DNA from 2 places in the Pseudomonas sp. LFM046 genome. Region 2 is predicted to be linked to the other one. Evidence: riboswitches for the same ligand, from Rfam matches in the RefSeq annotation. Region 2 holds a riboswitch; the other holds the start of a gene.
The links. A riboswitch is a leader RNA that binds a small molecule or an ion and turns the genes downstream of it on or off. The one in region 2 is predicted to bind cobalamin.

Region 1: another riboswitch for cobalamin. It lies ahead of btuB (TonB-dependent vitamin B12 receptor); the one in region 2 lies ahead of TQ98_RS02465 (CbtB domain-containing protein).

What each region holds. Positions count from the first base shown of each region.
Region 1 is NZ_JYKO02000001.1:1,658,665-1,662,196, forward strand. Features, by position in the region: gene TQ98_RS07800 (class I SAM-dependent methyltransferase) at 1-560, shown strand, start outside; gene TQ98_RS07805 (hypothetical protein) at 585-905, shown strand; gene TQ98_RS07810 (NAD-dependent deacylase) at 906-1,637, shown strand; cobalamin riboswitch at 1,763-1,975, shown strand; gene btuB (TonB-dependent vitamin B12 receptor) at 2,041-3,532, shown strand, end outside.
Region 2 is NZ_JYKO02000001.1:521,506-525,037, forward strand. Features, by position in the region: gene cobN (cobaltochelatase subunit CobN) at 1-8, opposite strand, end outside; gene cobW (cobalamin biosynthesis protein CobW) at 116-1,168, opposite strand; cobalamin riboswitch at 1,260-1,453, opposite strand; cobalamin riboswitch at 1,512-1,728, shown strand; gene TQ98_RS02465 (CbtB domain-containing protein) at 1,831-2,016, shown strand; gene TQ98_RS02470 (CbtA family protein) at 2,028-2,729, shown strand; gene TQ98_RS02475 (cobalamin biosynthesis protein) at 2,726-3,136, shown strand; gene cobM (precorrin-4 C(11)-methyltransferase) at 3,133-3,532, shown strand, end outside.

The DNA of each region.
Region 1 (3,532 bases), 1.1 Mb from region 2:
GGGCGGAAACCCTGGCCCTGCCCATGGGCCGCTGGCAGATCGCCCCGGAGCAGGGGCAGTTCATGGCGCTGCTGGTCAAGCTCATCGGCGCGCGGCGCATCCTCGAAGTGGGCACCTTCACCGGCTACAGCGCGCTGTGCATGGCCGCCCAACTGCCGGAAGACGGTCGGATGGTCTGCTGCGACCTTCCTGGCGACTACAATGCCATCGCCCGCCGCTATTGGCAGGAAGCCGGCCTTTGCGAGCGGATCGAACTGCGCCTGGCGCCGGCGCTGGATACCTTGCCAGGGCTGGAGGCGGACAGCTTCGACCTGATCTTCATCGACGCCGACAAGGCCAACTACCCCGCCTATCTGGAAGAAGCCCTTCGCCTGGCGCGTCGAGGTGGGCTTATCCTCTTCGACAACGTGCTCTGGAGCGGTCGGGTTCTGGAGGCTGATCCGGATTCCGAAGACACCCGCGCCATCCAGGCCCTGAACCGTGCACTGAAGGACGACGACCGCGTTGACCTGTCGCTGCTGCCGGTGGGCGATGGCCTGACTCTCTGCCGCAAGCGCTGACGCCTGGGCGACATCCCGACCACCATGCCGGAACCCATCCGTCTCCCGCCCCAGCCTGACGCCTGCGAACTCTGCCGCCGCGCCGCCGCGCTGACTCGTCATCACCTGATCCCCAAGGCCCTGCACGACAAACCCTACGTGCAGAAGCGGTTCGCCAAGGGCGAGCGCATCACCGCCACCCTCTGGGTCTGCCGGCCTTGCCACAACCAGATCCACAAGCTGTTCAGCGAGAAGGAACTGGCCCTGAACTTCAACAGCCGCGAGTCCCTGCTGGGCGATGAGCGCCTGCGTACCTTCGTCGACTGGCTGGCTGCCAAGCCGGCAGGCTTCACCCCGAGGCACTGAATGACGCCCATCCCCGACGACCTGATCCGGCACCTGCAGCAGGTCCGCCATTTGGTGATCTTCACCGGTGCCGGCGTTTCCGCCGAAAGCGGCATCCCTACCTTTCGCGATGCTCAGACCGGCCTCTGGGCCAAGTACCGCCCCGAACAGCTGGCCAGCCCCGAAGGCTTCCATGCTGATCCGCAGACCGTCTGGGACTGGTACGCCTGGCGCCGCGAGAAATGCCTGGCTGCCGAGCCCAATGCGGCGCATCTGGCCATCGCCGAGCTTGAACGGCGTCTGCCACGGGTGACGCTGATCACCCAGAACGTCGACGGCCTGCATCAGCGCGCCGGAAGCTCCGCGCCGCTGGAACTGCACGGCAATATCCACCACTTGAAATGCTTTGCCTGCCGGCGGGATGGCGGCGATTGGCCCGATGACGTGCGGACCATCCCGCGCTGTCGTTGCGGTGGCCGGATGCGCCCGGCGGTGGTCTGGTTCGGCGAAAGCCTTCCCGAGACAGTGCTGGGAGCTGCCGCCGAGGCCAGCCAGCACACCGACCTCTTCCTCAGCATCGGCACATCCAGCCTGGTCTACCCGGCGGCCGAGCTGCCCTTTCTGGCCAAGCGCCACGGCGCCTTCGTGGTGGAGATCAATCCTCAGCCCACGCCCCTCAGTGCGCGAGCCGACCTCTGCCTGCAAGGCGCGGCAGGGGAAGTGATGGCCGCGCTGCTGGCGACCAACACATAGGATGCAGTAGAGCGAAGCGAAACCCATCAACCGGACCCTGGGTTTCGCTTCGCTCCGCACCAACCCACGGATGGCGCTGAGCCCGCTCCGTCTGTCGGGTTTGACGCTCTCTCTCCGACCCTCTAACCTTCGCCGCTGCCTCAGGTGCCCCTTGGCTCATGTCGAAGGGGTGAAACAGGGAAGCCGGTCCATTCCTCAGAAGAATCCGGCGCTGCCCCCGCAACGGTAGGCGAGTAGAAAGCCGCAATCGGCCACTGTGCCCAGGCATGGGAAGGCGCGGCAAGGGAGCGAAGCTCCACTCGCAAGCCCGGAGACCGGCCTGGCGCGTTCAGCGCACGCGGAGCCTTCCGCGTGCAGTTCCCACAGATGTCGCGCGGGTGGCACGACGGAGATCCAGACTTTGATTCGCAAGCCTTTCATCGGGCCAGCGGCGTTTGCGCTGCTTGGCACTTCAGCCCTTTCCTCCAACCTGGCCGCTGCGGCCCTGACCCTCGACGAGCAGGTGGTCACCGCCACTCGCAGCGAACATCCGGTACGTGCCAGCCTGGCGGCGACCACCGTGATCGACCGCGAAGAGATCGAACTCAGCCAGGCCCGTTCCGTGCCCGAGCTGCTGCGCAAGGTGCCGGGCGTGACCGTCAGCAATAACGGTGGTCCGGGGAAGCAGACCACGGTGTCCATTCGCGGGACGGAATCCGATCACGTGCTGGTGCTGATCGACGGCGTCAAGGTGGGGTCGGTCAGCAATGGCCTTACCGCGTTCCAGGACCTGCCGGTCGAGTTGATCGAGCGCATCGAGGTCGTTCGCGGCCCCCGGTCGAGCCTCTACGGCTCGGAAGCCATCGGCGGCGTGATCCAGATTTTCACCCGCAAGGGCGGGCAGGACGGCGCCAAGCCCTGGTTCTCGGCCGGTTACGGCACCCACGACAGCTATGACGGCAGCGCCGGTGTTTCCGGTGGCGACGGCAAGGGCTGGTACAACCTCGGCCTCAGCAGCCAGGACACCGACGGCATCGACGCTCTCAATGCACGGAGCAGCTACCACGAGCCCGATGCCGACGGTTACCGCAACCTGTCCGGCAGCCTGGGCGCCGGCTATCGCTTCGACAATGGCCTGGAACTCGACGGCACGCTGATGCGCGTCAAGGCCCACAACGACTACGACCTGGTCAGTCCGTACAATCCCGGGGGAGGGCGGAACGCCAACGCCGACAACGAGCAGCGGCTTATCGGCGGGCGTGCTCGCTTCAGCCCGCTGGAGCCCTGGGATGTGACCTTGCAGGCAGGCCAGAGCGAGGACCTTAGCCGCGAGGAAACGGGTGGGCAGTTCTCCTCACGCTTCGATTCCCAGCGGAACTCGGCTTCCTGGCTGAACGACGTGACCCTGGCCGAAGGCCATGTGCTGACCCTGGGCTACGACTGGCAGCAGGACGAAGTCAGCAGCTCCACCGTCTTCGACAAGGATTCACGGCTGAACAAGGGCTGGTTCGCCCAGTACCTCGGCGAAGCTGGCCGCCAGGACTGGCAACTCAGCCTGCGCCGCGACGACAACGAGCAGTTCGGCACCCACGACACCGGCAGCGCCGCCTGGGGATACGCCCTGACCGACGCCGTGCGCTTCAGTCTTAGCTACGGCACCGCGTTCAAGGCGCCTACGTTCAACGAGCTGTACTTCCCCGACTACGGCAACCCCAACCTGGATGCGGAAACCTCCGAGACCTTCGAAGTCGGCCTGGCCGGCGAGCATGACTGGGGACGCTGGTCGGCCAATGCCTTCCGTACCGACGTGGATGATCTGATCGTCCATGACGCGAACTCAGGGCTCGGGCCCTTCGGTAGCCCTAACAACATCGGCAAGGCGCGCATCGATGGCCTCGAGCTGGTGCTGGGCAGCC
Region 2 (3,532 bases):
AGGTGCATGGGGTGCCTTTACGTCCTCGGAGGGAGGGTGGGGGAGCGTCCCAGTGGGCGGAGGCTTCCCTCACCCCCGGCCCCTCTCCCAGGGGGAGAGGGGAGAAGAGTGGAACTCACGCCAGCGCGGTACGCAGCTCGTTGGCGATGGCCGCCTGATCCAGTTCCTGGCCGATGACCACCAGGCGGGTGCTGCGGGTTTCGCCTTCCAGCCACTTGCGGTCGAAGTGCTTGTCGAAGCGCTTGCCGACGCCCTGGATCAAGAGGCGCATGGGCTTGCCGGGAATGGCAGCGAAGCCCTTGATGCGCAGGATGGCGTGGCGCTCCACGAGTTGGCCGAGGGCTGCCAGCAGGGCGGCTTCGTCCACTTCCGGCAGGTCGACGTGGAAGGAGTCGAACTCGTCGTGGTCGTGGTCCTCATGGCCTTCGTGATCATGGTGGGTGGGGCGGCTGTCGATGTGCAATTCAGCTTCGGCATTCAGGCCCAGCAGCACGGAGAGCGGCAGCTTGCCGGCGCTGGCTTCGACGATCTTCACCGCCGGCGGCAATTCCTCGGCCACTTCGGCGCGTACGGCGGCCAGGGCTTCAGGGCTGAGCAGGTCGGCCTTGTTCAGCACCACCAGGTCGGCGCTGGCCAACTGGTCTTCGAACAGCTCGTGCAGCGGGGATTCGTGGTCGAGGTTCGGGTCCTGCTTGCGCTGCTCGTCCACCTGCTCGGGGTGGGCGGCGAAGGTGCCGGCGGCCACGGCGGGGCTGTCCACCACCGTGATCACCGCGTCGACGGTGCAGGCGTTGCGGATTTCCGGCCACTGGAAGGCCTGCACCAGGGGTTTGGGCAGGGCGAGGCCCGAGGTCTCGATGAGGATCTGGTCGAGGTCGCCGCGACGGGCCACCAGTTCGCGCATCACCGGGAAGAACTCTTCCTGCACGGTGCAGCACAGGCAGCCATTGGCCAGCTCGAAGACGCGGCCCACGGCTTCCTCTTCGGTGCAGCCGATGGAGCATTGCTTGAGGATTTCGCCGTCGATACCCAGTTCGCCGAACTCGTTGACGATCACCGCGATGCGGCGGCCTTGGGCGTTGTCCAGCATGTGGCGGAGCAGGGTGGTTTTACCGGCGCCGAGGAAGCCGGTGACGATGGTGACGGGGAGTTTGGCCAGGGATTTCATGCGCGCCTCTGCGTGGTCGGTCGGCGGGCATGACGAGCGCAGCGGGGAGAGCCCCGCGCAACGGATTCGCCACCGGATCACCCCGCCCGGTTGTCTGGAAATTCGTCGAGGCAGGTCTCCTGGCTCACGACCCTGCGCGTGGCGCGGCACCTTCGCCTTCCCGCTTTCGCAGTGGCATTTCGAAGGGCCCGGGGGCGTTCACAGTTGCGGGGGCAGCCGTGGCCTTGACCACGTTCCCTCTTAGCTCCGGCCCATGACCGGAGAACCTCGAAAGGGCGAAGGCTACGCAGCGTCCAGGTGGCGGTCAATCACGGCAGTTGACGCTTGGTCGGACTCGTGATGTCCTAGCACGGTTTTTTCAGGTGCCCTGCGTCGCCGTACGCGGGGTGAAACGGGAAGTCGGTGCGTCCATCTCGGACAAGTCCGACGCTGCCCCCGCAACGGTAAGCGACCGTAGGGTTAAGTACGCCACTGTGCCGATCCGGCATGGGAAGGCATGCCCATCCTGCCCCTGGCAGGCGTCGCAAGCCCGGAGACCGGCCTGATCACGTTTTGGCAACCCGCGGTGGGCGGGCGCAAGCCGGAAATCTGGGTGCCTGTGCGCCCGCTTCCCTCGCGCGCGTTCCGCTGCCGGTATCACACACACTGCAGAGGGAACCTTCATGTCCAGCCGCGTCCTGTCCCAATCCGCCGTCTCCTCCTCGACCCTGGCCCAGCGCCTGCTGCTGGCCATCGGCGCCGGCCTCGTCGGCCTGTCCCTGGTGTATTTCGCCGGTTTCTCCCACATCGAGGCGGTGCACAACGCCGCTCACGACACGCGCCACAGTTCCGCGTTCCCCTGCCACTGAGTGGGTTCCCGATGATCAAGCGCATCGCCCAGACGGCCGGTTTCGCCGGCCTGATCGCCGCCATCGTGCTGACCCTGCTGCAGAGCCTGTGGGTCGCCCCGCTGATCCTCCAGGCGGAAACCTATGAAAATGCCGCGCCGGCGGAGCAGGTCCAGGACCACCAGCACGGCGGCCCCGCCGTTGCCCATACCCATGAACACAGCGACGAGGCCTGGGCGCCGGAGGACGGCTGGCAGCGCACCCTCTCCACGGGAGGCAGCAACCTGGTGGTGGCCGTGGGCTTCGCCCTGATCCTCGCTGGACTCTTCAGCCTGCGCGGCCCGACCCGTGCCTGGCAGGGCCTGCTCTGGGGACTGGGCGGTTTCGCCACCTTCGCCCTGGCGCCGTCCCTTGGGCTGCCGCCGGAGCTGCCGGGCACCGCCGCTGCTGACCTGGCCGAGCGTCAGGCGTGGTGGATCAGCACTGCCGCGTCGACTGCTGCGGGACTCGCCCTGATCGCTTTCGGCCGCCATTGGGCCCTGCGCATCGTCGGCGTGGCTGTTCTGGTGATCCCTCACGTCGTGGGCGCACCGCAGCCGGAGGTGCATTCCAGCCTGGCGCCGGAAGCCCTGGCCCGTGAGTTCATCGCCGCGTCCCTGATCACCAATGCGGCGTTCTGGGCGGTGCTCGGTTGGGCTGCCGCCTGGCTTTACCAGCGTCACACGACCGCTTGAAGCTGGTCGCCGGGCTGGGCTGCCGACGTGGCTGCCCAGCGGACGAGTTGCACGGTCTGCTGTGGCAGTGCCTTGCGGAGGCTGGGGCGTCCATCGATTCGCTGGTCGCCCTGGCCAGCAGTGAAGCGAAGGCTGCCGAACCAGGCCTGGTTGCCCTGGCCGAGGGGCTGGGGTTGCCGCTGCACGTCCTGCCTGTGGATATCCTGGCGGCCTGTGAAGCGCGCCTGAGTCAACCGTCCGAGCGGGTTCGCGCCGCGACGGGCAGTCCGGGGGTGGCCGAGGCCGCCGCCCTGGCCCAGGCCGAAGCGCTGTTCGGCGAACGCGCCATCCTGCTGATCGACAAACGCCGCAGCGCCAGTGCCACCTGCGCCCTGGCCTGCATCCATCACGAGGCTGAACGGCCATGACGGTCTATTTCATTGGTGCCGGCCCCGGCGATCCGGAACTCATCACGGTGAAGGGGCAGCGGCTGATCCGCTCCTGTCCGGTGATCCTCTACGCCGGTTCGCTGGTGCCGGAAGCCGTGCTGGCCGGGCACAGCGCCGAGCGGGTGGTGAACACCGCCGAGCTGCACCTGGATGAAATCGTCGCCCTGCTGGCAGAGGCCCACGACCGGGGGCACGACGTGGCGCGGGTGCATTCCGGTGACCCGTCGCTCTATGGCGCCATCGGCGAGCAGATCCGCCACCTGCGCGAACGGGGTATTCCCTATGAAGTGGTGCCGGGCGTCACCGCCACTGCCGCCTGCGCCGCGCTGCTGGGTTGCGAGCTGACCCTGCCGGACGTGTCCCAGACGCTGATTC